4 regions of the Lysobacter capsici genome follow, and region 1 is predicted to be linked to each of the others. Evidence: riboswitches for the same ligand, from Rfam matches in the RefSeq annotation. Region 1 holds a riboswitch; each other region holds the start of a gene.

What was found. Region 1 has a riboswitch for cobalamin ahead of KME82_RS11740 (CoA-acylating methylmalonate-semialdehyde dehydrogenase). Riboswitches for the same ligand answer to the same signal wherever they lie in the genome.
Region 2: it holds a riboswitch for cobalamin, as region 1 does, so the genes downstream of both, btuB (TonB-dependent vitamin B12 receptor) here and KME82_RS11740 (CoA-acylating methylmalonate-semialdehyde dehydrogenase) in region 1, are expected to answer to the same signal.
Region 3: it holds a riboswitch for cobalamin, as region 1 does, so the genes downstream of both, KME82_RS04860 (ribonucleoside-diphosphate reductase subunit alpha) here and KME82_RS11740 (CoA-acylating methylmalonate-semialdehyde dehydrogenase) in region 1, are expected to answer to the same signal.
Region 4: it holds a riboswitch for cobalamin, as region 1 does, so the genes downstream of both, btuB (TonB-dependent vitamin B12 receptor) here and KME82_RS11740 (CoA-acylating methylmalonate-semialdehyde dehydrogenase) in region 1, are expected to answer to the same signal.

What each region holds. Positions count from the first base shown of each region.
Region 1 covers NZ_CP076103.1:2,741,395-2,748,791, forward strand. The annotation lists gene KME82_RS11735 (hypothetical protein) at 1-561, shown strand, start outside; cobalamin riboswitch at 905-1,124, shown strand; gene KME82_RS11740 (CoA-acylating methylmalonate-semialdehyde dehydrogenase) at 1,269-2,783, shown strand; gene KME82_RS11745 (acyl-CoA dehydrogenase family protein) at 2,795-3,973, shown strand; gene KME82_RS11750 (enoyl-CoA hydratase) at 3,970-4,764, shown strand; gene KME82_RS11755 (enoyl-CoA hydratase/isomerase family protein) at 4,761-5,936, shown strand; gene mmsB (3-hydroxyisobutyrate dehydrogenase) at 5,933-6,823, shown strand; gene KME82_RS11765 (epoxyqueuosine reductase QueH) at 6,820-7,397, shown strand, end outside.
Region 2 covers NZ_CP076103.1:909,993-917,389, forward strand. The annotation lists gene KME82_RS03670 (hypothetical protein) at 1-370, shown strand, start outside; gene KME82_RS03675 (hypothetical protein) at 372-1,328, shown strand; gene btuB (TonB-dependent vitamin B12 receptor) at 1,506-3,389, opposite strand; cobalamin riboswitch at 3,534-3,775, opposite strand; gene KME82_RS03685 (TfoX/Sxy family protein) at 4,073-4,507, opposite strand; gene KME82_RS03690 (GAF domain-containing protein) at 4,504-4,986, opposite strand; gene bioD (dethiobiotin synthase) at 5,187-5,858, shown strand; gene KME82_RS03700 (phasin family protein) at 6,187-6,591, opposite strand; gene queD (6-carboxytetrahydropterin synthase QueD) at 7,100-7,397, opposite strand, start outside.
Region 3 covers NZ_CP076103.1:1,199,283-1,206,679, forward strand. The annotation lists gene KME82_RS04860 (ribonucleoside-diphosphate reductase subunit alpha) at 1-1,582, opposite strand, end outside; cobalamin riboswitch at 1,991-2,273, opposite strand; gene KME82_RS04865 (DUF2339 domain-containing protein) at 2,397-5,156, shown strand; gene KME82_RS04870 (DUF3999 domain-containing protein) at 5,153-6,538, shown strand; gene KME82_RS26800 (hypothetical protein) at 7,209-7,340, opposite strand.
Region 4 covers NZ_CP076103.1:4,793,909-4,801,305, reverse strand. The annotation lists gene KME82_RS19970 (amidohydrolase family protein) at 1-220, opposite strand, end outside; gene KME82_RS19965 (TonB-dependent receptor plug domain-containing protein) at 392-2,773, opposite strand; gene KME82_RS19960 (SDR family oxidoreductase) at 3,485-4,240, opposite strand; cobalamin riboswitch at 4,384-4,644, shown strand; gene btuB (TonB-dependent vitamin B12 receptor) at 4,797-6,686, shown strand; gene KME82_RS19950 (hypothetical protein) at 6,743-7,333, shown strand.

The DNA.
Region 1 (7,397 bases):
GCGATCTTCGAACGCCGCAATCCGATCGCACCGGAAGAAGGCACCGTGTTCGGCGGCGAGTGGGAGAGCGACGGCACTTTGAGCGAGGTGGCGACCAAGAAACTCAAGACCGGCCTGAAACGAGTGATCGCCAAACTGCCGCATCGCAAACAGGTGCAGGAAGTCCGCGCGCGGCCGCCGCCGCCGATCCGTTTCAATCCCGCCTTGCACGAGCGGCCTTCCGACCTGGGCAGCGAAGCCACCGGCGATGCGTATAAGGCCGCGCCGATCGCGTTCGAGAAAGCGCCCGGCTTGCAGGGCGAAGCCAGCCGGCGCGTGCGCAAGTGGGTCGGCGAACTGGAAGCGCGCGCCGCGGGTTGCGACCGGCAACGCTTGAAGACCTTGGTGGCGCCGGTGCTGACTCACTTGGCCGACCTGCAACGCGCCGAGTACGCCGCGGCGCGCGGCGGCGATCCGATCCAGATCGAACAACTGCTGCCGCGCACGGCCGACATGGCGTACGACCAGGCGCGTCGCGCGGTTTGGTATGCGGACAAGAAACTTTCGGATTGCGCGAAGTAGGGCGTGCTTTTTCGAAGTCGTATCTACACAACCACACTAACGATCTTTCAAGAGCGTCATTCCCGCGAACGCGGGAATCCAGCGCCTTTCGTGCGAGAACGTTTGAGCTCTCTGGATTCCCGCCTTCGCGGGAATGACGTTCTGGAAGGATGACGCTGAAGTCTCTGGATATTCGGCTTCGCTGAAGTAAGGAGAAGCTCGCCTTCGCGGGAATGACGTCCTGAAAATGGCGCCGAGGTCACATCGGCTCGTCCTTGTGACAACCCCATTTACCGCACAGCACGCCAACGCACCTCACCCCCCACATACGCCCCCGCAGCTTGTCCACACCGTACCCCCGCACTACACTGCGCACGCCACAGGTGTCCTGCCGCCAAGCCATACCGGCGCGCAGGGTGAAACGGGAAGCCGGTGCGGACGGGATCGTCCAAGGCCGGCGCTGCCCCCGCAACGGTATGCGAGAAAACCCGACGTTTCACCACTGCGTTCGCGCGGGAAGGTGTCGGGGTGATGCGATGGCATCGCTCGCAAGCCCGGAGACCGGCCCGTGGCGGGCATCGCATGCGATGTCCTCCTCGGATGTTGCGGCGGGCAACCGGACGAGCTGATGCAGTCGGCCTGCGTTCGCCGTTGCCTCGCCTTGTCTTGCGTCTCCGCGACATCCGCTTATCCGCGGGTGTGCGTTACGGAGAACGAGCATGAACGAAATGCATCGCGTTGCGACCGAGGTCGCGACGGTCAAGCTTCTGATCGACGGCGAATTCGTCGAATCCACCACCACCCAATGGCGCGACGTCGTCAACCCGGCCACTCAGGTCGTGCTGGCGCGCGTGCCGATGGCCACGCGCGAGGAAGTCGACGCCGCGGTCGCCGCGGCCGCGCAGGCGTTCAAGAGCTGGCGCAAGACCGCGATCGGCACGCGCGCGCGCATCTTCCTCAAATACCAGCAGTTGATCCGCGAGCACATGAGCGAGCTCGCCGCGATCCTGACCGCCGAACAAGGCAAGACCCTGCCCGACGCCGAAGGCGATGTGTTCCGTGGCCTGGAAGTGGTCGAGCACGCCGCCGCGATCGGCAACCTGCAACTGGGCGAACTGGCCAACAACGTCGCCGGCGGCGTCGACACCTACACCTTGCTGCAGCCGCTCGGCGTGTGCGCCGGCATCACCCCGTTCAATTTCCCGGCGATGATCCCGCTGTGGATGTTCCCGATGGCGATCGCCACCGGCAACACCTTCGTGCTCAAGCCGTCCGAACAGGACCCGCTGGTGACCATGCGCCTGGTCGAACTGGCGCTGCAGGCCGGCATTCCGAAGGGCGTGCTCAACGTCGTCCACGGCGGCGAGGACGTGGTCAACGCGATCTGCGATCACGCCGACATCCGTGCGGTGTCGTTCGTCGGTTCGACCAAGGTCGGCACCCACGTCTATCAACGGTCTTCGCTGGCCGGCAAGCGCGTGCAGTGCATGATGGGCGCGAAGAACCACGCCGTCGTGCTGGCCGACGCGAACAAGGAACAGACCCTCAACGCCATGGCCGGCGCCGCGTTCGGCGCGGCCGGGCAGCGCTGCATGGCCGCATCGACCGCGGTGATGGTGGGCGAGGCGCGGCACTGGATTGGCGATCTGGTCGCGAAGGCCAAAACGCTGAAAGTCAACGCCGGCACCGAGCCGGGCACCGATGTCGGCCCGGTGATTTCCTGCGCCGCGCGCGAGCGCGTCGAAGCCTTGATCGCCTCGGGCGTGGAGCAGGGCGCGCGCCTGGAACTCGACGGACGCAAGCCGTCGGTGCCCGGGTACGAACAAGGCAATTTCATCGGCCCGACCGTGTTCTCCGGAGTCAAGCCGGGCATGCGCATCTACGACGAGGAAATCTTCGGCCCGGTACTGGTGATCCTCGAAGCCGACACGCTCGACGACGCGATCGCGCTGGTCAACGCCAATCCCAACGGCAACGGCACCGCGATCTTCACCCAGTCCGGCGCGGCGGCGCGCAAGTTCCAGGAAGAGATCGACATCGGCCAGGTCGGCATCAACCTGCCTATCCCGGTGCCGGTACCGCTGTTCTCGTTCACCGGTTCGCGCGCGTCCAAGCTCGGCGATCTGGGCGCGTACGGCAAGCAGGCGGTGATGTTCTACACCCAGACCAAGACCGTCACCGCGCGCTGGTTCGACGACGAGACCCAGGGCCACGGCGTCAACACCACGATCAGTCTCAAGTGATGGCCGCGGTCATGCACTGGCAGGCCACCGCGGCCGCGCCGACCGGACTGAGCGAAGAACAGGCCGCCTATCGCGACGCGGCGCGCGATTTCGCGCTCGCGCAACTGGCGCCGCACGCCGCGCATTGGGATGCGCAGTGCGTGTTCCCGCGCGAAGCGATCGCGCTGGCCGGCGAACTGGGGTTCTGCGGCCTGTACGTGGACGAAGCCGCCGGCGGCTCGGGCCTGACCCGGCTGGACGCGGCGATCGTGTTCGAGGAACTGGCCGCGGTCGATCCGTCGACGGCGGCCTTCATCAGCATCCACAACATGGCGACGTGGATGCTCACCGCGCACGCCAACGACGCGGTGCGCGGCGAATGGGGCGCATCGCTGGCCAGCGGGCAACGGCTGGCGTCGTATTGCCTGACCGAGCCGGGCGCCGGGTCGGACGCGGCATCGCTGAAGACGCGCGCGGTGCGCGATGGCGATCACTACGTGCTCAACGGCGCGAAGGCCTTCATTTCCGGCGCCGGATCGACCGACGTGCTGGTGGTGATGGCGCGCACCGGCGGCGAGGGCGCGCGCGGCATCAGCGCGTTCGCGGTCGCCGCCGACAGCGCCGGCATCACCTACGGGCGCAAGGAAGAGAAGATGGGCTGGAACAGCCAGCCCACCCGCGGCATCAGCTTCGTCGACGTGCGGGTGCCGGCGCGCAATCTGCTCGGCCGCGAAGGCGACGGCTTCAAGATCGCGATGAAGAGCCTGGACGGCGGGCGCTTGAACATCGCCAGTTGTTCGCTCGGCGCGGCCCAGGGCGCGCTCGACGCGGCGCGGCGCTACATGGGCGAGCGTCGCCAGTTCGGCAAGAAACTCGCCGAGTTCCAGGCATTGCAGTTCAAGCTCGCCGACATGGCCACGCAGCTGATCGCCTCGCGCCAGATGGTGCATACCGCCGCGCGCAAGGTCGACGCGGGCAGTCACGACGCGACCGTGTGGTGCGCGATGGCCAAGCGTTTCGCCACCGATGCGGGCTTCGCGATCTGCAACGAATCGCTGCAGATCCACGGCGGTTACGGCTACATCCGCGAATACCCGATCGAACGCCTGCTGCGCGACTGCCGGGTCCACCAGATTTTGGAAGGCACAAACGAAATCATGCGCGTGATCATCGCGCGCCATCTGCTCAACACCGACGAGGAATTGCGATGAGTCTTGCCGAGAAGTCCTACACCGGGTTGACGCTGGAGATCGACGGCCACACCGCCATCGTGACCCTGAGCAACCCGCCGGCCAACACCTGGACCCGCGACAGCCTCGCCGCCCTGCGCGACTTGGTCCGCGATCTGGACGCGCAGCGCGACGTATACGCGCTGGTGATCACCGGCGAAGGCGAGAAGTTCTTTTCCGCCGGCGCCGATCTCAAGCAGTTCGCCAGCGGCGACAAGGCCCTGGCGCGCGACGCGGCGCGCCGCTTCGGCGAAGCCTTCGAAACCCTCAGCGCGTTCCGCGGCGTGTCGATCGCCGCGATCAACGGTTACGCGATGGGCGGCGGCCTGGAGTGCGCGCTGGCCTGCGATCTGCGCATCGTCGAGGAACAGGCGCAACTGGCCTTGCCGGAAGCGACCGTCGGCCTGCTGCCGTGCGCGGGAGGCACCCAGAACCTGGCGCGCCTGGTCGGCGAAGGCTGGGCCAAGCGGATGATGCTGCTCGGCGAGCGCGTCGATGCCACGACCGCGCTGCGCATCGGCCTGGTCGAGGAGGTGGTCGGCAAGGGCGAATCGAAAGCGCGCGCGCTGGCCTGGGCCAAGGCCGCCGAGAAGCAGAGCCCGACCAGCGTGGCCGCGTGCAAGACGCTGGTGCAGGCCACGCGTTCGCAATCGCATGCGACCGCGCTGGTCAGCGAGCGCGAGGCGTTCGTCGACTTGTTCGACAGCTCCGACCAGGTCGAAGGCGTGGCCGCGTTCCTGGAAAAGCGCGCGCCGCAATGGAAGAACGCATGAACGCCTCGGTCCTGGAAATAGCGGCGCAGGCGCCGGTATTGTTCGAACAACGCGGTGCAGTCAGCGGCAAACGGATCGGCATCGCCACGCTCAACGCGCCGGCCACGCTTAACGGTCTATCGCTGGAAATGGCGCAACTGCTCGATGCGCAACTGGCGGCGTGGGCGCGCGACGATGCGATCGCGCTGGTGGTGCTGCAGGGCGCGGGCGAGAAAGCGTTCTGCGCCGGCGGCGATCTGCACGGCCTGTATCGCGGCATGCGCGAGTACCAGGCCGCCGGCTCCGGCGATATCCGCGACAACCGGCAGGCCACCGCGTTCTTCGCAACCGAATACCGCCTCGACTATCGCATCCACACCTATCCCAAGCCGGTGCTGTGCTGGGGCCACGGCATCGTCATGGGCGGCGGCATCGGTCTCATGGCCGGCGCCAGTCATCGCGTGGTCAGCGAGCGTTCGCGATTGGCATTTCCGGAAATCACCGTCGGCCTGTACCCGGATGTCGGCGGCAGTTGGTTGTTGCAGCGCGCGCCCGCACGCAGCGGCCTGTTCCTGGCCTTGACCGGCGCGCCTCTGAATGCGGGCGACGCGATTTTTGCGGGACTGGCCGATCACTTCGTGCCGCAGGAGCGGTACGACGCTGTGTTCACGGCCTTGGCCGCGACGCAGTGGAGCGGCAACGGCGATCGAGACCGTGAGCTGCTGACCGAGCTGCTGCGGGCGCAAGCGCAGCCCGCACCGGCCGGGCCACTGCAACAGCACGCTGACTTGATCGCACAGCTTTGCGATGCCGACGATCTGGACACCATCATCGCGCGCATCGAAGCGATCGATCACGACGATCCGTGGCTGCAGACCGCGCGCAAGACCTTCGTCGCGGGCGCGCCGGGCTCGGCGCGACTGGGTTACGAACTGCAACAGCGCGCGGCGACGCTGTCGTTGGCCGACACGTTCCGGCTCGAATACCTGGTGTCGCTGCATTGCGCCGCGCATGGCGACTTCGCTGAAGGCATCCGCGCCTTGTTGATCGACAAGGACCGCAATCCGAAGTGGAACCCGGCCACGATGGCCGACGCTTCGCCGGCCTGGGCCGCGCCGTTCTTCGTCGCGCCGTGGCCACGGGATGCGCATCCGCTGGCCGACCTCGAGCGCAGTGTGGAGAACCCGGCATGACCCGTATCGCTTTCATCGGTCTTGGCAACATGGGCGGCCCGATGGCCGCGAACCTGCTCAAGGCCGGCTTCGAAGTGCAGGTGTTCGACCTGAGCGTCGCCGCGGTCGGCAGTGCGGTGGCCGCGGGCGCGCATGCGGCCGCCAGCGCGACGGCCGCAGTGGCCGGCGCGCAGATCGTGATCTCGATGCTGCCGGCGAGCCGGCATGTCGAAGGGCTGTATCTCGGCGACACCGGCATTCTCGCGGCGATCGAACCGGGCGCCCTGGTCATCGATTGCAGCACCATCGCGCCGGCGTCGGCGCAGAAAGTCGCGGCCGCCGCGGCGGAGCGGGGCGTGGCGATGATCGACGCGCCGGTTTCCGGCGGCACCGCGGGCGCGGCGGCCGGTACGTTGACCTTCATCGTCGGCGGCGACGTCGATGCGCTGGAACGCGCGCGGCCGATCCTGCAGGCGATGGGCAAGAACATTTTCCACGTCGGCGCGAGCGGCGCCGGGCAAGTCGCCAAGCTGTGCAACAACATGGCGTTGGGCGTGATCATGGCGGTGACCGGCGAAGCGCTCGCGCTCGGCGTCGCGCATGGCCTGGATGCGAAAGTGCTGTCGCAGATGATGGCGGTCAGCACCAGCCGCAGTTGGGCGACCGAGGTGTGCAACCCGTGGCCGGGAGTGCTCGAAAATTCCCCGGCATCGCGCGGCTACAGCGGCGGTTTCGGCAACGACCTCATGCTCAAGGATCTCGGCTTGGCCGCCGAAGCCGCGATGGGCGTCGGCGCATCGATTCCGCTGGGCGAACTGGCGCGCAATCTGTACGCGATGAACAGCCGCGCTGGCCACGGCGGCCTGGATTTCTCCAGCGTGGTCAAGCTGGTGGCGCCGGACGCATGAGCGGCGAGCGCAAGCGCCTGACCTTGCCGGGCGAGGGCGGCAAACTGCTGCTGCACTCGTGCTGCGCGCCGTGTTCGGGCGAGTTGATGGAGGCTTTCGTCGAGTCGCAGATCGACTACACGGTGTTCTTCTACAACCCGAACATCCACCCGGTGAAGGAGTACGAACTGCGCAAGGAGGAAAACATCCGCTTCGCGCAGAAACACGGCGTGCCCTTCGTCGATGCCGACTACGACACCGACAACTGGTTTGCCCGCGCCAAGGGCATGGAGAACGAACCCGAGCGCGGCATCCGCTGCACCATGTGCTTCGACATGCGCTTCGAACGCAGCGCGCTGTACGCGCACGAGCACGGATTCCCGGTGATGACCACCTCGCTGGGCATTTCGCGCTGGAAGAACATGCAGCAGATCAACGACTCCGGCCGCCGCGCGGTCGCGCCGTATCCGCAGTTGAGCTACTGGGACTACAACTGGCGCAAGGACGGCGGCAGCCAGCGCATGATCGAGATTAGCAAGCGCGAGCAGTTCTACCAGCAGGAATACTGCGGCTGCGTGTACTCGCTGCGCGACAC
Region 2 (7,397 bases), 1.8 Mb from region 1:
TCAGATCGTGCAGCGGCGCAAGGGCGTGAGCCAGGCCGATCCGGCCACCGCGCCGGTGGAAGTCGATGTGCCCGAGTTGATCGTGCATGACAGCTTCGAAGATGCGCTGCAGCTCGAGTTCATCCCGGTGTTCGATCCGGCCATGGTCAAGCGCGTCTACATCGACGTGAAGTACGAGGACGGCGCCTACAAGCGCAACGAACGCATCGAGATGGCCGGCACCCAGGCCGATCCGGTCAAGCTGCGCATCGCCCTGAAGAACGCCGACAAGCGCAAGTTCCGCCGCCGCTTCACCTTCGTCGGCATGCAGGGCCAGTTCGATCAGCGTGCCTGGGTCGACGAGACCGAAGAACTGATCGCGGTGCAGTGAGATGACCCACGCCGCTCACGTGATGCCGTTCGACGTCATGCTGTTCGACGGTATCGGGGCATTGCCCGCGCCGGTCGCCGCGACCCTGCGGAGGCTGCGCGCGGTGCTGCCGGCGCAGGCCGACGCGGCGCAGGCGATGTTGGGCCGGGTGCTCGCGCCCTTGGCCGAGTCGGTGTGGCCGGAGATGGCCTGGCGCTTCAGCAGCCTGACCAATACCGGCGTGCCGGTGGAGTTCGCCTGGACCACGCGTGAAGCAGCGGTGCGCTGGACCGCCGAGGTCGCCGCGCCGGAAACCGACGACGGCGAGCGCCTGGCGATCGCGGCGCGCGCGCTGGACTGGCCGGTCGATTCGCCGTCGGCCGATCTGGCGATGTGGTTCGAGCATCAGTGCGATTGCCGCCTGAAGTTCGGCGCCTGGGCCTCGGCGCGTCACGGCGACGGCACCGCGACCAAGCTGTACGCGGATCTGCCGTCGGGCCGTCTGCCGGCGGCGTGGCAAGGCCGTCACCCGGTGCTGCATTCGACCTTGCTGTTCTGGCGCATGGCCGGGGTCAATCCGGACGGCAGCGTCGAGTTCTATGCGCGTACTCATGATCTCGACCTGAGCGGGCTGGCGGCGTTGGCGCATACGCTGCTCGGCGATGCCGCGCCGATGATGAATCGGTTGGCGGCGTTGATGCCGGGCTGCGATCTGCCGCGGCCGTCGGGCCTGAGCGTGGCCTTGTCGGCGAATGGCGAACCGCGCGCGCTGACCTGGTTCACCTTCGCCAAGGCGATCTACCGCGACGATGCGCAAGTCGCCGCGGTCCTGCGTGGTGTCGGCAGCGGCGTTTCGGCGCAGGTGTACGAGGCGTTGTCGTCCGGCCCGGACGACGGACGCTGGCGCCACGGCATGGTCGGCGTGGGCGCGGACATCGCCGGCAATGCCTGGGTGCAGTGCGGAGTTCGGCCGACTTGAGTGCGCGGTGCGATGCGCTCGGCAGGCATCGCGTCGCGGTCATCGATGAAACAACAAGCGCTCGTGGACGATCGCAAAGACGAAAGGCCCGGCGCAATGCCGGGCCTTTGTCGTTGCGAGCTTGCCGCGAGGTGGAACAGCGCATCGGCCGGCATGCGGCGGCCGATGCGCGGGACCTCAGTTCTTCGGCGCGTAACGCAGGGTCACGAACCACTCGCGGCCGGGCTGGTTGTAGTACGACACGGTTTCGTACTCGCGATCGAACACGTTGGCCACGCGCGCCTGCAGGCTCAGCGCGTCGCTGATCGCGTACTCGGCGCGCAGGTCGAAGGTGCCGTAGCCGCCGACGCGGCTGCTGTTGCCGACATCGTCGTAACGCGAGCCGTAACCGACCGCGGTCGCGCCGATGCGGAACTTGCCGAACGCGCGATCCAGGTCGATGCGGCCGCTGTGCTTGGCGCGGCGCGGCAGATCGTTGCCGCGGTAGAAGCCGACCCGGTTCTCGGTGTCGAGGAAGCTCGCGCTCGCCGCCAGGGTCCATTCGGCGAAAGTGGTGTCGATGCCGATCTCGGCGCCACGCATGCGCGCGCGTTCGATGTTGTTGGGCAGGTTGATCGCCGAGTCGAAGGTGATCAGCTGATCGACGCGGGTATCGAAGCCGTCGATGCGCGCGTTGAAGTTATCGCCGCGGTACGCCAGGCCCAGTTCCCAGGTCTTGGATTCTTCCGGCTTGAGATTGGCGTTGCCGAAGAACGGGAAGTACAGCTCGTTGAAGGTCGGCGCCTTGAATGCGGTGCCGTAGCCCGCGGTCACGCGCCAGCGCTCGGCGAAATTCAGGCCCCACGCGGCGCCGCCGGTGGTGTGGCCGCCGAACTGTTCGTTGTCGTCGCGGCGCACGCTGGCTTCGAACGACTGGTTGCCGAAGCGGCCCTGGTACTGGACGAAACCGGCCTTGTTGTCGCGTTCGAGTTCGTCGTACACGGTGTTGCTGTCGACCTCGTCGCGCAGCCAATCGAAGCCCGCGGTCAACGTGTGGCCTTCGAACAGGTTGAAATCGGCCTGCAAGGTCGCGCTGTCGCGATTGGTGGTGAAGAAGCCGATCCGCTGCCCCGGAGAAACGCTACCGGGATACGCGCCCGGGCTCTTGAGATCGTAGTTCTGCGAGCCGTCGACATTGCGTCCCGCGCTGAGCTGCACATGCACCGTATCCGACGCACGCCAATCGAGCTTGCCGCCGATCACCTGCTGGACGGTTTCGGAATAGTTGCCGAAGTCGCCGTCGTAGTGGTTTTCGCCTTCCACGCGCAGCGCCTGGCCTTCGATGCTCCACTGATCGCTGATTTCGACGCCGCCGCGCAGCGACAGCGAGTGGCTCTCGTAGCCGTCGCGGTCGGGCTCGTCGGTGAAGCAGCCGGCGAACACCGGGAAGCCGGCGCCGCGGCAGGCGTTGATGCCCTGGGTCTTGCGGAAGCTGTAGTCGGCGCCGAACCAGCCGCGGCCGCTGCGGCCGCCGAAACCGGTGCCGAATTCGATGCTGTCGTTGCTGCCGCCGCCGACGTGCATGCGCGGGGCGAAGCCCTGCTGCTCGCGGTTGGTGAACACCTGGATCACGCCGCCGATCGCGTCGGCGCCGTACAGGCTCGAACGCGGGCCGCGCACGATTTCGATCCGGTCGATCAGCTCCAGCGGCAGGTCCTGCAGCGCGGCCAGGCCCGAGGTCGGCGAACCGATGCGGATGCCGTCGACCAGCACCAGCACGTGGTCGGATTCGCTGCCGCGCAGGAACAGCGTGGTCAGCTTGCCGGCGCCGCCCTGGTTGGCGAGGGTGATGCCGGCGCGGCCGCGCAGCAGATCGTTCAGATCGCGTGCCTGGCTGCGCTGGATGTCGGTGCGATCGAGCACCTCGACCGGGGTCAGCAGGTCGTTGACGCTGACCGCGGTGCGGTTGGCGGTGACGACGACTTCGTCCAGGTCGGTGGCCTCGCCGGCGGGCGCCGCGGCCGCGACGGTCGGCAGCGCGAGGGCGCAGGCGATGGCGAAGGAAAGGTTCAGGGCACGCAGACTTGCAACCGGCATGGGGAAGCTCCAGCGCGCGCGCCGTGGCGCACGCGATTACGACAGCGGAATGGGCGGTTGCGGGGGAAGGCGAGCGGGCAGCGGAAGGCGCACGAAGTGCAACAGCCGCCGCGATGCCCTCCGCATCGCAACCTGTAGCACCCCAAGGCCGGTCTCCGGACTCGCCAGCGGGCCGACGCGGGGTCGACTCCGGTCGCGGCGCCTTCCCGTGCCTTGCACAGTGGCGGATGCCGCGATCTGACTGGCTTACCGTTGCGGGGGCAGTGCCGGAATGGCGCCGGCTCGTCCGATCGGAGGAGGGCGTGTCACCGGCTTCCCGTTTCAACCCCGGCGGCGCAAGCCGTGGGGTCACCTTGAAGCGGTGCGCAGTCTACGCGATGCGGGGGGCAAAGTCCGGGCGGCCCTCACCCCAACCCCTCTCCCGCAAGCGGGAGAGGGGCTCGGTAACGCGAGATTGGGTGGAGGCTCTGCCGCTGGAGCATTCGGGCTTGGGGGACCGCCAGGCGCTCAGCAAGCTCACCGAAGCTCCCTTCTCCTGCGCGGGAGAAGGTGCCCGAAGGGCGGATGAGGGCGCTTGCGCTGGCGGGTCAGGCGACGGTCAACGCCGCCATGCCGCATCGGCCGCTGACCGATACCTCGCACCTCAAAGCCGACCCAACCGGCCGATCTCAATCGTGCCGTTCTTCGCCGTCCTGATCGCCGTGCCGCTCATCGCCGCCGACCGCATCGTCGTCGTCATGCGCCGCCGGACCGCCGTCGTACGCGGAGGCGTCCTCGTGCCGTTCCTCGGCATGCATGGTCGTATGCACCGGCGCGGCGGCCGGCTTGTTGCGCGGCGCCGGCAGCAGCGCGGTCGCCGCTTCGGCGGCCAGGATCAGCTCCTGGCGGCGTTCGTCGCTGATCTCCTGCCAATGGCAGTCGAGCAGTGCGCCTTCGATCGCGTAAAGCAGGTTCAAGGTCGGCTTGAAGCCGGCGCGCTTGACCCGCATGAACGCCTCGACCGTGCCGATCGCGGCAATATCTTCGTGCGTGCGCAGACCCACCTGGCGCAGCCAGGCCGCGCTTTTCGGGCCGATATTGCGCATCTTGGGTGCCGCGGTCATGCCACCGACTCCAGGTAAACCTGCGCCAGGGCTTCCAGGCCGGCCTGGTCGTCGGCATCGAACCGGTTCGGCACCGGGCTGTCGAGATCGAACACGCCGATCAGCCGCTCGCCTTTGAACAACGGGACCACCACCTCCGACCGCGAGGCCGCGTCGCAGGCGATGTGGCCGGGGAAGTCGTGGACGTCGGCGACGCGCTGGGTCTGGCGGCTCGAGGCCGCCGCGCCGCACACGCCCTTGTCGAGCGGAATACGCACGCAGGCCGGCAGGCCCTGGAACGGTCCGACCACTAATTCGGTGCCATCGTAAAAATAGAAGCCGACCCAATTGAGCTCCGGCAACGCCTGGTTGACCAGCGCCGACAGGTTGGCGGCGTTGGCGACGCGGTCGCGCTCGCCGTCGAGCAGGCCGCGTGCCTGATCGATCAACTGGGCGTACTGCTCGGGCTTTCCGCCCGAAAGTGTGGAGGCTGTAAACATTCAGGGAGTGTAACAGCGGGGCCTGCCGCGACTACCATGGCCGGCTGGCATCGCTGGAAAGCGCGAGATGAGTCACATCCACGGTGACTTGAACGCCCGCGCAGCCCACATCTTCGCCGCCTTGCTCCACCTGTCCAACCTCCTGTCTTAGGCCCCGGCGCTTCCGCATGACCGACTCCCTCCGACTTCCGCGCGGCCCGATGCCCAAGGGTGTGTTCGTCACCGGCACCGACACCGGCATCGGCAAGTCGCTGGCCAGCGCCACGCTGCTGCACTGCCTGCGTTCGCTGGGCGCGCGCGCGGTCGGCATGAAGCCGGTCGCCAGCGGCTGCGACGCCACCTCCGAGGGCTGGCGCAACGAGGACGCGCTGCTGCTGCAGGCGGCCAGTGCGCCGACCCCGCGCTACGACGACGTCAATCCCTACGCGCTGCCGCAACCGCTGGCCCCGGAGATCGCCGCCGCGCTGGCCGGGGTCGAGATCGCGCTCGCGCCGATCCAGCAGGCGTATGCGCGGCTGTCGGCGCAGGCCGATACAGTCGTGGTCGAAGGCGTCGGCGGCTGGGCCGCGCCGATCAGCGCCGAGCTCGATCAGATCGACCTGGTGCGCGCACTGGACCTGCCGGTGGTGCTGGTGGTCGGCATGCGCCTGGGGGCGATCAACCACGCCCGCCTGAGTGCGCGCGCGATCCAGGCCGACGGCGCGCGGCTGGTCGGCTGGATCGCCAACGGCATCGATCCGCACATGGCGAGCGCCGAGGAAAACTTCCGGATCCTGTGCCGGCGCCTGCCGGTGCCGTGCTGGGGCCGGTTGCCGTATTTGCCGTCGCCCGATCCGGGCGCGATGGCGGGGTTGCTCACGCCGGTGTTCTGAAAACGCGGCATCCGCGATGCGGGTCGCGCGAAGTTGAGCGTTGCGATGGTTGGCTGCGAACCTGGGATGCGGCGAGTTCGAATGAGCGGTTCGCGTTTCGGTCCCGGAATCTTGCGGGGCGACAGCCGCACGGTTGTTTCCCTGCGTCGAAGGCGCGGCAGCGAAGCGATCTAAGCGATCGAGGCGATCGGCCGCGATCCGCGGCGATCAGGCATTCGCCAGCGACCCACCCGCACGGCGACGTTCGCGCAGGCGACAAAAAACCCGACAGCCTGCGCTGCCGGGTTTTTGTATCCGCGTTACCAGCCGGAGAGAGAGACGGTTGCGATTACTTCGCAGCGGTCGCCTTGGTCGCGGCCTTGGTAGCCTTCTCGACGTTGGCCTGGGTGGCCTTGGCGGAGGTTTCGATCTGCGACTTGGCCAGCTCGGCGATGGCTTCGTTGGCCTTCACGGTGCGACCGAACGCTTCCTGGCCGGTGCTGACGGCGCGCTCGACGTTTTCGCGAGCGACCTGCACGCCCTTCGGCCACAGGGTCTTGAAGGCTTCCGGATCGCGCGCTTCGGCGGCTTCACCGAAGAAAGCGAAGGTCGCGTTGACGCGCTCTTCGATCGCGGCGATCTGCAGACCGAACACGGCGCCGGCGTTGTCGAGGGCCAGGCGGTTGACCTGAGCGGCCGTGTCCGCGAACTGGCGCGTAGCGGCGGCGAACTGTTCGTTGAATTGCTGGTACATGGCTGAGCTCCTGAGTGAGGGTCCAGACGAAGAACGACTGGATTGTGCGGTGCAGCATAGGCCCGGCTTTGTTGCGATGCAACATCGACCCGACGAGCGGTCGCCAACCGTTCATAAAGCTCGCCTATTCAGCTGGTTAGCGCCGAGGCAGCTGTTCAGGCAAAGCGTCGCAAAGGGGCGAAACGGGGAGCGAATGCGCCGGGCCGGGCGCGTGTCGGCCGGCGCTCTTGAGTTCGGTCGGCCGATCGCAGGCACCGTGCATGGGCTGGATGACAGACCAACTATTCGCGGCGCCGCTCATCGCAGCCGAATCGCGGAATTGCGCGCGCGGTCGGATAACGCGCCGTTGCGTTCCGGCGCAGCGATCGTGAGTGGCGAGGTTGCGGTGCCGCGGGCGAACGCACCTCGCCGGATCCAGGCCGGCGCGAAGACGAAACAGCGATACGTTCGCGGCCGCGCCGATCGGCGCGTGGTCGGACCGATCCGGCCCGGACTCTAAGGCGTGGCCTCAGCCGCGATAACGGCAACCCGCGGTGCAGGTCTCGTGGACGACGATCTCGCTCAACAGCGGCAGCACCGGCTTGAGCTGATCCCAGACCCACACCGCCAGACGCTCGCTGGTGGGGTTTTCCAGGCCTTCGATGTCGTTGAGGTAGTGGTGATCGAGGCGGTCGTAGATCGGCTGGAACGCCTTCTTGACGTCGGCGTAGTCCATCACCCAGCCGGTGTGCTCGCCCAGTTCGCCGCGCAGATGCACCTCGATCCGGAACGAGTGGCCGTGCAGGCGCGCGCACTTGTGGCCTTCG
Region 3 (7,397 bases), 1.5 Mb from region 1:
GGGCGAGCTTGCGCGCAGGCTCCGAATCGAACGGCAGGCGCAGCTTGAAGAACACGTCCTGCAGGCCCATCGAACCCAGGCCGACCGGACGCCACTTCAGATTGGCGCGGCGCGCGGTTTCGATCGGGTAGAAGTTCAGATCGATCACGCGGTCGAGCTGGCGCACGGCCAGGCGCACGGTCTCGGCGAGCTTGTCGAAATCGAATGCGCCCTTGCCGTCCTCAAACATCTCGACGTGATGCGAGAGGTTGATCGAACCCAGGTTGCACACCGCGGTTTCGTCCTGCGAGGTGACTTCCAGGATCTCGGTGCACAGGTTCGACAGATGGATGACGTTGCCGTCGCGCAGGGTCTGGTTGGACGCGCGGTTGGACTTGTCCTTGAAGTTCATCCAGCCGTTGCCGGTCTGCGCCAGGGTGCGCATCATCCGGCCGTAGATGTCGCGCGCCTTCACCTTTTTGGCGGTCAGGCCGGCGGCTTCGGCGGCGTGGTAGGCGCGGTCGAAGGCTTCGCCCCACAGGTCGGTCAGCTGCGGCACCTTGGACGGGTCGAACAGCGACCAGTCGGCGTCGGCCTCGACCCGGCGCATGAATTCGTCGGGAATCCAGTTGGCCAGGTTGAGGTTGTGGGTGCGGCGCGCTTCGTCGCCGGTGTTGTCGCGCAGCTCGAGGAATTCTTCGACGTCGGCGTGCCACGGCTCCAGGTACACGCAGGCCGCGCCCTTGCGCTTGCCGCCCTGGTTGACCGCCGCGACCGAGGCGTCGAGCGTCTTCAGCCACGGCACGATGCCGTTGCTCAGGCCGTTGGTGGAACGGATCAGCGAGCCGCGCGAACGGATGCGCGTGTAGCTCAAGCCGATGCCGCCGCTGAACTTGCTCAGCTTGGCCACGTCCATGTAGCGCTTGTAGATGCTTTCCAGCGAATCGTCGGGCGAGTCGAGCAGAAAGCAGCTCGACAGCTGCTCGTGGGTGGTGCCGGCGTTGAACAAGGTCGGCGACGACGGGATGTAATCGAGCTGGGCCATGCGGCGGTACAGCGCGAGCGCGTCGCTGACGTCTTCGCTCAGCGCGCAGGCGATGCGCAGGAAGAACTGCTGCGGGGTTTCGATGACGGTGCGCGCGGTCGGATGGCGCAGCAGGTAGCGGTCGTACAGCGTGCGCAGGCCGAAGTAATCGAACTTGGCGTCGAGGCTGCGGTCGATCGCGTCGTTGAGCTTGCGCGCGTTGGCCTGGACGAAGGTCACCAGGCGCTCGTTGATCAGGCCCAGCTCATGGCCGCGCTGGATCGACTGCGAGAACGCATGGATCTCGATGCCGGCGACTTCCTTCTCGATCACGCCGGCGAGCAGGCGCGCGGCGAGGCGGCCGTATTCGGGTTCTTCCGCGGTCAGCAGGGCGGCGGTGCGGATCGACAGTTCGTCGAGTTCCTGGGTGGTCGCGCCGTCGTACAGGCCGGAGATGGTGCGGGTCGCCACGCGCATCGGGTCGATCGAATACAGGTTCTCGCCGCTGCGGGTCACCGCGCGCACGATCTTGTTGAGGTCGACCGGTTCGCGACGACCGTTGCGCTTGGTCACGCTCATGGTCAGGTTGGCGGCGGGCGGGGTCAGGGCGAAACCGGGCGCGGCGTCGTGCGCATCGCGGGCAACGGGTTTGGCGGGGGCGGCGGGGGCGTCCGCGACGGGGGCGGCGGACGGGTCGGTTGCGAGCGTGGTCATGAGCGTTACTCCGGGGCGTGGATGCACGGTGCGGAGACGCCGACGCGCCACCGACGACGAACCGCGCGCGCGGCGTCACTGATGGCACGGCCGTGCCCCCGCGGGCGGGAATCTCGGAGCTTGCTGGCTGGGTGTCGCGCGGCCCGAGACGCGAGGTCCGGGACGGCCCGCTCCGCGCATCGCGCCGGAACGGGCGGGCGCGACGGTCGACCGTCGTGCCGCGACACCGGCCGTCTTCCTCCGAAGACTCCTTAGGGCCGGGACCGCGCGGTGTGCGACGCGCGGCTGTCGGCAGGTCTTCGGGCTCGGGACCCGGAGCGAGAAACGGGCAAAGAGAAGTGAGCGACGAGGGGTGACCCGTATCTCACTTTTCTTTGCCCGTGTCCCGTTCCTCCTACCAGGATCGCTTCCCAGGCATACCGCCCAGTGCCATGACCCGTTCGTTTCCCATACCGCTGCGGGGCAGCGCCGGCTTCGAAGCGCGCGTGAGCGCGATCCCTACCGGCTTCCCTTTTCAGCCGACCTCGCGATCGGCACCGACGGGCACAACATAGTGTGGTTACGCGATTTCGTCAACGCGATATGTGGTAAATGAATCGTGTATATAAGGAGTGAAGGCAATGCTTCCCTACGCCTCACATCGGTGTAACCTGCCCGCCATAAGGACTGGGGAACTGTGATGGAAGCACTGATTGTCTTGCTGGGACTGGGTTTGCTGCTGGTCCCGGTTCTGCTCATCGTCGCGCTGGTCCAGGTGTCCGGACTGAAATCGCGGGTGAGCGAACTCGAACGCCGCCTCACCCAGGCCGCGCCCGCCCCGTCGGCCCGTCCTGCACAGGTCGCGCGCAACGCCGACGACGAGACCCTGGCCGAGCGCATGGCGCGCGAAGCGCCGCCGCCGTCGCGACCGCAGGCGGCCGTCCCTGATGCCGCCGCCGCGCCGCCCGCGCACGTGTCGCCCGTGCCGCCGCCCACTGCCACCACCGCGGCTTCGCCGCCGCCGTTGCCGCCCACACCTCCGGCCGCCGCGCCGCCGCCGCGCCCGATGCCGCCACGCCGGCCGGCCGCGCCGGTCGAGCCCGACGTGTTCACCCTCGGCGTGCGCTGGGTGCGGCGCTGGTTCACCGAGGGCAACGTGCCGGTCAAGGTCGGCATGCTGGTGTTGCTGGCCGGCGTGGCCGCGTTGCTCAAGTACGCCAGCGACCAGGGCTGGATGCGGGTGCCGATGGAGTTCCGTCAGGCCGGCATCGCGATCGCGGCGATGGCCGGGCTGGTGTTCGGCTGGCGCCAGCGCGAACGCAAGCGCATTTTCGGCCTGAGCCTGCAGGGCGGCGCGATCGGCGTGCTGCTGCTGGTGGTGTTCGCCGCGTTCAAGCTGTACGGCATGATCCCGGCCGGCGCGGCGTTCGCGATCAGCGTGGTGCTGGTCGCCGGCGCCGGGGTGCTGGCGGTGAAGCAGAACGCGCTGGCCCTGGCGGTGTTCGCGATACTCGCCGGTTTCCTCGCGCCGATCTGGCTGTCGACCGGCTCGGGCAACCACGTCGCCTTGTTCGGCTACTACGCCGTGCTCAACGCCGGCATCTTCGCGATCGCCTGGTGGCGCGCGTGGCGCATCCTCAATCTGCTCGGCTTCGTGTTCACCTGGGGCATCGGCAGTTTGTGGGGCGTGCTCAAGTACCGGCCGGAGCATTTTTCGACCACCGAGCCGTTCCTGCTGCTGTTCTTCGCGTTCTACCTGCTGATCCCGGTGCTGTACGCGCGCCGCCGCGCGGCCGGACGCCGCGATCTGATCGACGGCTGCCTGGTGTTCGGCACGCCGCTGATCGCGTTTACCTTGCAGGCCGGGTTGCTCGAAGGCGACCGCATGCCGCTGGCGTTCTGCGCGCTCGGCCTGGGCGCGATCTACGCCGCGCTGGCGTGGTGGCTGCGCCGCGATCAGCGCTTCGTCGCGCTGGCGACGCCGTACGCGCTGCTGGCGGTGGGTTTCGCCACCCTGGCCGTGCCGCTCGCGCTCGCCGCCGAAGCCACCGCCTGCGTGTTCGCACTGGAAGGCGCGGCGCTGATCTGGCTGGGCTTGCGCCAGCAACGCTGGTTGCCGCAGATGACCGGCATGGGCTTGCAGGTGGCCGCGGCGCTCGCCTTCATCATCGGCGCCAGCGATTCGGTCTGGGACGGCGACACGCCGCTGCTCAACGCCAACTTCGCCGGCGCGCTGCTGATCGCGCTGGCCGGTTTCGCCAGCGCCTGGAGCTACCGGCGCAGCGCCGACCGCACGCCGGCCGCGCTGTTCTACCTGTGGGGCATGGCCTGGTGGCTGGCGGCGACGGGCAGCGAGATCGCCGACTTCGTCGCCGACCGCAACAGCGCCGATGCGGTGCTGATGCTGGTCGCGTTCACCGGCTGGATCGCTTCGGAAGTATTCCGTCGCCACGACTGGCGCGCGCTGTCGGCGACCAGCACCCTGGCGATGCTCAGCGGCCTGCCGCTGGTGTTCATCCAGATCGATCAGCACCAGCAACCGTTCGCGGCATTGGGCTGGCTGGCCTGGGCGCTGTACGCGGCGTTCGGCGGGCGTAGCCTGCTCAACCTGCGCGAGCGCGCCGGCAGCGAACTCGCGGTCGCGCATCTGGGCTGGTTGTGGTCGTGGGCTTTGGTGCTCGGTCTGAGCCTGTTCCGCTTGTTGCGGATGTCGGTGGACGACGGCGTGGCCAATTTCGGTTCGGGCTGGACCGCATCGGCGTTGCTGCTGCCGATCTTGATCATGGCCGCGCTGACCTTGTGGCGGCCGAACCTGATCGCGCAGCCGCTGGCCGCGCGGTTCGGCCAATGGCGCTCGGTGGCGATGGCGTTGTTCGTCGCCGCGCTGGTGGCGGTGATCGCGCTGGCCTTGACGACTCCGGCCAACCCGCATCCGTTGATGTGGCTGCCGTTGCTCAATCCGTTGAGCCTGATGCAGCTGGCGACGCTGGTGGTGGTCGGCGCGTGGCTGGCCTCGCCGATGATCGACCCGACGGTGCGCGCGCGCCGCGTGCCGGTGCTGGCGGTGGCCGGCTTCGTGCTGATCACCGTCGAGGTGCTGCGCAGCGCGCACTTCTGGGGCCAGGTGCCGTGGGACGCGTCGATGTTCTCGACCAGCCTGGTGCAGACCAGCCTGACCGTGGTCTGGAGCGTGCTCGGCGTGGCCGGCTGGATCGCCGGTTCGCGCCGCGGCCAGCGCGTCCTGTGGCTGGCCGGCGCGGTGCTGATGGCGGTGGTGTTGGTCAAGCTGGTGTGGATCGACCGCGGTCACCTGGGCAATCTGCTCGGCATCGCCTCGTTCATCGCCTACGGCTTGCTGTGCATGTTGGTCGGTTACTTCGCGCCGGCGCCGCCGAGCAAGCCCGACGATTCCGCCGCTCGCCCGGATGGCGAGGACGATTCACGAGAGGTCCAAGCATGAAGCGCAGTGTCCGCAACGGTGTGTTGATCGCCGCCGCCGTGCCGCTGCTGGCGCTGGCCGGCGCGCGCGAGGACTACGCCCGGCAGTGGCCGTTGAACCTGGGCCGCGACGATGCCGGCGCGTACCGCGTGGTGCTCGACGACAGCGTGTATCGGCAGGCCGACAGCGCGCAGTTGCGCGACATCGACGTGCTCGACGGCAGCGGCGTGCCGGTGCCGGCGGCGGTGTTCACGCCCGAGCAGCCGTTGGCGCGCGCGCCGCAGCGCGTGCAACTGCCGTGGTTCGCGCTGCCGGCCTCGCCGTCGGGTTCGAGCACGCAAGGCTGGGAACTGGTCAGCGAGATCGAAACCGACGGCCGCCTGCGCCGGGTGGAGGCGCGCAGCACCGGCAGCGACACCAGCAAGTTGCCGCAGACCTCGTTGTTGCTCGACGCCAGCAAGCTGCGTTCGCCGATCCTCGCGCTGGAACTGGAATGGACGCCCGGCGCCACGCTGGACGCGGCGTACACGGTCGAAGGCAGCGACAACCTCGATCAATGGCGCACCTTCGCCAGCAGCGGCCGCCTGGTCGATCTGCAACGCGGCGGCCAACGTCTGGTGCAGCGGCGGATCGTGTTCGACGCCATGGGCGAACAGGCGCGTTACCTGCGGCTGACCCCGCAGGACCCGAAATCGGCCGCGCAGATCAGCGCGGTCACCGCCGAACTGGCGAGCACCGCGGCCAGCGCGCCGCTGCAATGGCGCGAGTTGAAAGGCAAGCGAGTCGAGCAGCGCGACGGCAGCGTTGCGTTCGAGTATCAGCTCGACGGCCGCTTCCCGATCCAGCAGGCCGACGTGGCCTTGCCCGGCAACCACGCGCTGGAATGGCGCCTGGACAGCCGCGACGACGCCGAGCAGGGCTGGCGCCCGCAGGCCGGGCCGTGGATGGCGTACCAGGTCGCCGGGCAGGGCAGCGGTGATCGTTCCGCCGCGCGTCAACTGGGCGACACCACCCGCGACCGTCTGTGGCGCTTGCGCGCGAACGGCGCGGTGCCGGGCGAACCGGTGTTGCGCCTGGGCTATCGGCCCGAAGTGGTGGTGTTCCTGGCCCAGGGCGCGCCGCCGTATGCGCTGGTGGCGGGCAGTGGGCGCGCGGCGCGTGCGGAGTCGCCGTTGGCGCATTTGATCGAGGCCTTGCGCAAGAGCCGCGGCCAGGATTGGCAACCGTCCGACGCTCGTCTCGGCACGAGCGCGGCGCTCGCCGGCGATGCGGCCTTGGCGGCGCCGGAGCCCAAGCGCGATTGGCGGTCGTGGGTGCTGTGGGCGGTGCTGGTGGTCGGTGCGTTGTTGGTGGCGGGGTTTGCGTTCAGTGTGTTGCGCACGAGCAAGCCGCCGACGGCTTGATGTGTTGGTGGCGTGGATACGCTTGAGATGAAGAAAACGGCGCATGCGGATGCGCCGTTTTCTTTTGACGGCGAGGAATCCTGCTCGGGCGTTGTTGCGGCCGGTTGCGTCTTCTTGCCCGGTGAGAAACCGCCAAACCGCCAAACCGCGAAGTCTTTTGTGGGAGGGGCTTCAGCCCCGACGCTTTCGTTTCCGATCGCCTCGAGCCTCAGCACCATCGCCTTCAGCGCAAAGTAGCCGCCAATCCCCCCGACCTTGGCGCATGATCCGCCGCCTCCCTGTAGGAGCGGCGCGAGCCGCGACCGCGCGATCGCGACAACTTCGTAACCTGCGCCGTAGCCGTATTCCCGCGGTCGCGACTCGCGTCGCTCCTACAGGTGGCCCATGCGGCTTACGCCTGAAGTCAGATTTCATTGCCAGCGCTGCGAAGCCTGTAACTCGCGAGACCAAAAGCACACCCGGAGGGCGGCGCACATGGATGTGCGCCGTGCGCCACCGAGACAGGATGTCTCGTGTGGCGCATGCCTGCGTATGCACCGCACTTGCGGGCTCTTGATTCAAAGAAAAGCGTTTTTCTTTGGTTACCTTTCTTTTGTCGCTTTTGACAAAAGAAAGTAACTCGGCCGCTTGCGGACGAAAGCTGTAGATCTTGCCTCTGGCTTCAAAAGCTCTACAGCTTCAAAGCTTTGAAGCCTTTGAAACCTTTGAAACCTTTGAAGCCTTTGAAGCCTTTGAAGCTTCCAGCAGAGTCAAAAGCTTCCGCCACTAAAGCGGCGGGTAACTTTCTTTTGTCCAGAGCCACAAAAGTCCGTCTGGATTCCCTTCGGTCAAAAGTCACCAAAGAAAAAGGCGTTCCTGT
Region 4 (7,397 bases), 2.1 Mb from region 1:
AGCGGGTCTTGGTGTGATCGCCGCGGCCGCGGTCCTTGAACTGGTACTCGACCCGGGTGCTGCCGTCTGCGGCGGTGTCGACGGTCTGTCCGCCGGCCGGCTTGCCCTGCATCAGCACGGTCTGTTGTTGCTTGCCGGCGGGTGCGGCGATCGCATTGGAAATGCCCAGGGACAACAACAACGGGACGAGCGACAGCAACAGCGGGGCGGTCGGGCGCATGGAGACCTCGTGGCTTTGCCTGCGGATCGGAATGGGACGCGCGCGACGGGTGCCGCGCCGGTCCTCGTGTATAGCCGATCCGCGCCGCCGCGGGATGTGCCGGTGTGGACATAAGCAAACGGCCCGGGATCGCCGGGCCGTTTGTTCAAGCGCGAACGTTCGTTCGGTGGCTCACCACTTGTAGCCGATCTTGAAGTAGCCGAACGCGCCGTTGAAGCCGAACGGCGAGGCGGTGTTGTACGGCAGGTAGTTGCGGGTGCCGCGCACCAGCTTGGATTCGTCCGGGTATTCGTTGAGCACGTTGTCGCCGCCGAGGGTGAATTCCCAGTTGTTCAGGCGATAGCTCGCGGCCAGGTCGAGCGTCCACTTGGCGCTGAAGGTCTGGTCCTGCAGCGGGTCGGTCGCGTGCAGTTCGGTGAATTCGCCGTAGCGCGTCGCGGTGGCGTTGAAGCCCCAGTTGCCGGTCTTCCAGTCGCCGGCGAGGAAGAACTTGTCCTTCGGCGCGCCCTTGGTGATGCGGCCGATCTCGGTGCGGCCGATGCGCACCGCGTTGGGATCGATCGCCGCCAGTCGCGCCGGGTTCGGCGCGATCTTGTCGATCTCGGTCTTGGAATAGTTGTAGCCCAGGGTGAGGTTGAGCTTGCCCGAACTCAGGTCCCACGCCTGCGTCGCCACCACATCGATACCCTGCGTATCGGTATCCACGGCATTGGTGAAATAGCGCCCGCCGCCGATGCCCGGATAGCCGTTGGCCTGCAGGTAATTGCGCACCGCGGCGCTGGTCAGGTTTTCCGACAGCAAGATGCGGTCCTCGACTTCGATCTTGTACGCGTCGACGGTGATGTACAGGCCGTCGGCCGGCTGCAGCACCAGGCCGAGGCTGTAGTTGGTCGATTCCTCGGCCTTGAGCGCTTCCGAGCCCAACGCGACCGCGGCCGGGTTGTCGACCCGGAAGGTGCCGATTTCATACGGCACGCCGCTGATGAAGTTGGTCGCGATCGACTGGAAGAACTGCTGCTGCAGCGACGGCGCGCGGAAACCAGTGGAGGCGGTGGCGCGCAGCGCGACCTTGTCGGTGAAGGCGTAGCGCGCCGACAGCTTGCCCGAGGTGGTGTCGCCGAAATCGCTGTAGCTTTCGAAGCGCGCGGCCACGCCGGCGGAGAACTTCTCGGTCAGGTCGGCTTCGGCGTCGAGATACAGCGAATAGCTGTGGCGATCGAAGTCGCCGGCGTCGCTGGCGCGGAATCCGGAGAACACCTGCGCGCCCGGAATGATCTGGCCGTTGGATGCCGGCACGCCGCCGTTGGCGTACGACAGCGGCTCGCCGGCGCGTTCGGAGAACTCTTCGCCGCGCCACTCCGCGCCCCAGGCGAAGGTCACCGGGTATTGCCAGCCGAAGTCGACCGACTTGGTGAAGTCCAGGTTGAGCACGTGCTGGGTGACTTCCAGCGCGCCGGCGTAGAAGTTGGTCGGCGAGGTCGGGCCGAGGCTGCGGTTGAGGGTGTTTTCGATGTCGAAGGTCAGGCCGTTATGGCCGTAGTTGTAGCTCAGGTCGATCTGGGTGCCGCCGGCGGTTTCGCTGCGCAGGCCGACCACCGCGGCGCGGTCCTTGCTGATGTTGTGGATCTGCGGCAGGAAGCCGCCCGGATAGATCGACGGGATGTTGCGCGGGTCGGCGGCGAAGCGGAAATAGCCGTTGGAGAGCACGTCGCGTTTGCTGTAGCTGCCGAACGAGTAAAACGTGAGGTAATCGGTCGGGCGGTATTCGCCGTTGTACGAGATCGCGCCCTGGTCGATCTCGGGATCGCCGTAACGCTGTTCGACCACGCCCTGGAACGGACGCGCGCGGTTGGTCTGGTCCTGATGGCCGCCCTGCGCGGCCAGATGCAGCTTGCCGTTTTCGCCGAGCTTGAAACCGGCGTCGCCGGACAGCTGGTACTGCTCGCCGTCGCCGGCGCTGTACTGGCCGTAGCGCGCGGCGAGGCTGCCGCCCGAATCGCTGCCCTTGAGCACGATGTTGACCACGCCGGCGATCGCGTCGGAGCCGTACTGGGCCGAGGCGCCGTCGCGCAGCACTTCCACCCGTTCGATCGAGGCGATCGGGATCGCGTTGAGGTCGACCGGCGAGGAGCCGCGGCCCTGGCTGCCGTTGAGGTTGATCAGCGCGGTGGTGTGGCGGCGCTTGCCGTTGACCAGCACCAGCACCTGATCGGGCGCGAGGCCGCGCAGCTGCGCCGGACGCACCGCGTCGGTGCCGTCGGTGATCGCCGGGCGCGGGAAGTTCAGCGAGGGCAGGGCGCGGGCCAGCGCGCTGGCCAGTTCGACCGTGCCGGTGGCTTCCAGGGTTTCGGGCGTGATGATGTCGATCGGCGCGGTGGACTCGGCCACGGTGCGGTCCGACACGCGGGTGCCCGTGACGATGACCTGGTCGAGGGTCTTGGGATCGCTGCGCGGAGCGGGGTCCTGGGCCTGGACGACTGACGCGGACAGGGCGAGCAGCAGGCCGAGGGCCAGGGGGTGGCGCGGACCGGCTGGGGTACGGCGGACGGGCATGACGACTCCTTGCAGGGGGATGACAGCGATGTCATCGGGTTTAACACGGTTCTAACAAGTCGGTCAATAAAGCGGCCAGGATCCGGCTAACGCAAGTAGCCAAAAGGTGCTAGGCGTCTTGGAATCGGGAATCGGGAATCGGGAATCGGGAATCGGGAATCGGGAGTCGGGAGTCGGGAGTCGGGAGTCGTAAGAGCAAAAGCGATTGCGCTTCTGCTTTTGCTCGTCATTCCCGCGAACGCGGGAATCCAGTGACTTGAACGCAGGCCCGGGGCGCGACGTCGTAGCCGATGTTTCGTCAAAGTCACTGGATTCCCGCGTTCGCGGGAATGAGGGCAGGAGAGGATGCGGATATCTGGCCGATCATCGCGTCGTCGCCTTTACGACTCCCGACTCACGACCACCGACCATCGACCATCGATCTGCTTTTGCTCGTCATTCCCGCGAAGGCGGGGATCCAGTGACTTGAACGCAGGCCCGGGGTGCGACGTCGTAGCCGATGTCCCGTCAAAGTCACTGGATCCCCGCCTTCGCGGGAATGACGGTAGGAGAGGATGCGGATATCTGGCCGATCATCGCGTCGTCGCCTTTACGACTCCCGATTCCCAATTCCCGACTCCCAGCTCCCAGCTCCACAAATAAAAAACGCCGGGCCGCAAAACACGCGAACCCGGCGTCCGGAAGAAGGAGCGCGGCGCGCGGCCGCGACGGTCAGCTGATCAGCGCGCCGCCGTCGACATCGATCACCGTGCCGGTGACGAAGGCGTTGTCGATCGCGAACAGATAGGCCGAGGCGATTTCGTCGGCGCTGCCGACCCGGCCGACCGGCAGACGGTCGCCGACCCGCGCCAGCATCGCCATGCGCGCCATCGGCTCCAGGCCGTTGTAGCTGTCGCTGTCGGTCAGGCCGGGGCTGACCGCGTTGACCCGCAGCGGCGCCAGTTCGCGCGCCAGTACCTTGACGCTGGCTTCCAGCGCGGCGTTGATCAGGGTGCGGCCTAGCGCGCCCGGAGTGGCCTTGCGCGCGACGATGCCGGTGGTCAGGGTCACACTGCCGTGGCGGCTCAGATAGGGCAGGGCCAGCTGCACCGCCTGGATCGAGCCCCACAGCTTGCGTTCGAACGCAAGCCGCACCTCGTCCAGGTCCAGCTCGGCCAGGCGCAGGCCCGGCGAGGGCGCGCTGGCGGTGATGACGAGGTGGTCGATCTGGCCGGCGTGCTCGAACAGGCGGCGCAGGCTGTCGGTGTCTTCGAGCAGGGCCTGATGGGTCTCGATGGTCGACTTGGCCAGCGGCCGCAGGCTCTGCGCGGTGTCCTCCAGGCTCGGCAGGTGGCCGCAGGCGAGCATCAGCTCGCCGCGGCGGCGCGACAAACGTGCCGATACCGCACGGCCGATGTTCGACTGCGCACCGATCACGAGACTGCGGACGATCGGCGCGGGGCTCAGGCGGACATTGGCTGCGCTCATGGCGTGGCTCGGTTTACGGAGAATGTGCCTATCCTGCGCAACAGCCGGAACTGGATGAATCAGACGCGTCCGAAATGTGCCGGCAACTTCCCAAATGAACACGGCGGCGCCCATACCGTGGCGTTTGTGTGGGACGCCGCTGCTAAGATGCCCGCGCTCAAGGTGATCGCCGGCACGGTTCGGCGATTGAAACGGGAATCCGGTCGCGTCGCTGTCGTTCGTCAGCGCGTTCAAGCCGGAGCTGCCCCCGCAACGGTAGGCGAGTAGACGCAGCGCAATCGGCCACTGTGTTTCGACACGGGAAGGCGCGCTACGGAAGAGGCGGCATCGCTCGGTCCAGCAACGACCGCGCCGGCCGCGCTTCGCTCGCAAGCCCGGAGACCGGCCCGGAGCGCGAACCGACAGGCGGAGGGCCGGTCTCGGGCGTCGTGCGTCCGCGCGCGCCTGCGTTGCATCCCCCGCGTGTCACGACCCTGTCTGGACCGCGCGGGTGAGGCGCGGCCGTGGAGACCTGCCAGTGACTTTGCGTACCCGTTCCTTTTCGTGCCCGCGGCGTGTGCCGTCGCGGGCGTCCACGCTGCGTGCGCATATCTTGACCGCCAGCGTGCGCCTGACCCTGAGCGCCATCGCGCTGCCCGCATTCGCCGCGCCGGCCGCGGTCGATCTGGACCAGTTGGTGGTGACCGCCACCCGCACCGCGCAGACCCAGGACGCGACCCTGGCGGCGGTGACCGTGATCGATCGCGATGAGATCGAACGGCGCCAGCCGTCCTCGCTGCCCGAACTGCTGCGCGGCACCCCGGGCGCGTCGCTGGCCAACAACGGCGGCGCCGGCAAATCGACCTCGCTGTTCCTGCGCGGCACCGAATCGGACCACGTGCTGGTGCTGATCGACGGCATCAAGATCGGTTCGGCGACCAGCGGCGGCGCTTCGTTGCAGGACATTCCGGTCGAACAGATCGAGCGCATCGAAATCGTGCGCGGGCCGTTCTCCAGCCTGTACGGCTCCGAGGCGATCGGCGGGGTGATCCAGATTTTCACCCGTCGCCCGCAAGGCCCGTTCGCGCCGAGTTTCGGCGTATCGATCGGCAGCAACGCGACCCATCGCGCGAGCGCCGGCGTGGCCGGCAAGGGCGAGCGCGGCTGGTATTCGATCAACGCCGCGCACGAAGACACCGACGGCATCAATGCCTGCCGCGGCAAGCCCTCGCCGGGCGGCGCGGGCTGTTTCACCAACTCGCCCGATCGCGACGGCTATCGCAACAGCTCGTTGACCGCTCAGGGCGGTTATCGCTTCAACGACCAGTGGGACGCCGAGGCGCGCGTGTTCCGCGCCGAAGGCAACAACCACTACGACGGCAGCCAGAACAACGAGGCCGACAACGTCCAACAAGTGGCCGGCGCCAAGCTGCGCTACCAGCCCAGCGAGCGGATCACCCTGACCGCCAACGCCGGCCACAGCGCCGATCTGAGCGACACCTACAAGAACGGCAAGTATTCGAGCACCTTCGACACGCGTCGCCAATTGGGCTCGGTGCAGGGCGATTTCGGTATCGGCTCAGGACTGTTGAGCACGGGTTTCGATTGGCAGCGCGACGAAGTCGAAAGCAATACGGCGTATGCGCGCGACCATCGCATCCTGCGCGGCGCGTTCGCCCAATGGCAGCGCAGCTTCGGCGCGCACGCCGTGCAGGCCAGCCTGCGTCGCGACGACGACAGCCAGTTCGGCGGGAAAACCACCGGCAGCGCGCTGTGGGGCTGGGACCTGAGCGAATCGCTGCGGCTGACCGCGAGCTACGGCACCGCGTTCAAGGCGCCGACCTTCAACGAACTGTATTACCCCGGCTACGGCAATCCGCTGGTGCAACCGGAAACCTCGCGCAGCGTCGAAATCGGCCTGCGCGGTACTTACGGCGCGCAGCGCCAGCACGTGTGGTCGCTCAATGCGTTCCAGACCCGGATCGACGACCTGATCGCCTACGACGCCTCGATCGGCGCGCCGGGCAATGTCGATCGCGCGCGCATCCGCGGCCTGGAAGCGGTGCTCGATACCCGCCTGGCGCAGTGGGACCTGCGCGCCAGCGCGACCTGGCTGGACCCGCGCAACGACAGCCCCAACGCCTATCGCGACAACTACCTGCCGCGGCGCGCTCGGCAGAGCGCGCGCATCGACGCCGATCGCCGTTTCGAACTGGGCGCGGCCTCGTCCTGGTCGCTCGGCGCCAGCGTCTACGCCGCCGGCGAGCGTTACGACGAGTTGGCCAATACCCGCCGCCTGGGCGGCTACGCCTTGACCGATCTGCGCCTGGGCTATGCCTTCGACGCGGCCTGGAGCCTGCAACTGTCGGCCAACAACGTGTTCGATCGCCGTTATGAAACCGCGGCCTTCTACAATCAACCCGGTCGCAACTATCTGTTGAGTCTGCGTTACCGCCCCTCCCGCTGACGGATCAGCCCCCCGCCGGCCGCCCGCGCGGCCGGTTCGCAACGAGAGAGCCGCCGATGAATGTTTCGTCCCGACCCGCGCAATACGGCCTGTTCGCGGCCTTGCTGACGCTGATGCTCGCCACCCGTTTCCATCATTTCGGCGATGCGCTGCATCTGCCCGACGCCTCGATGGCGGTGTTCTTTCTCGGTGGCCTGTATTTGCGCCGGCACGCGGCGTTCGTCGCTTATCTGCTCGCGGCGGTGGCGATCGACTACATCGCGATCACCGGGCGCGGACTGAGCTTCTTCCAGCATTACTGCGTGACGCCGTCGTACGCGTTCCTGCTGCTGGCCTATGCGGTGCTGTGGTACGCGGGCCGGATGTATGCGCCGCACATGGCGGCGCGTCCGCGCGCCTTGCTCGGCGGGCTTGGGGTGGCCTTGCTGGCGGCCAGCGTGTCGTTCCTGATTTCCAACGGCGCGTTTTATTGGTGGGGTGGGCGCTACCCGCAGCCGCATTTCGCCGAGTACATCGAGCGGGTGTGGAAGTGGGGGCCGTTGTTCGTGCGCACCACGCTGGGTTATGTCGCCGCGGGCTTCCTTGCCCATGCGCTGATCGCGCGTTATGCGCGGCTTCGCGAGGCGCGGCCGCTCGCCGGGGCGTGATCGCGCCGGATGCATTCACCTCGTCGTTCGCGGCGTGGTTGTTCGAAACCGATCTTCACGGAGT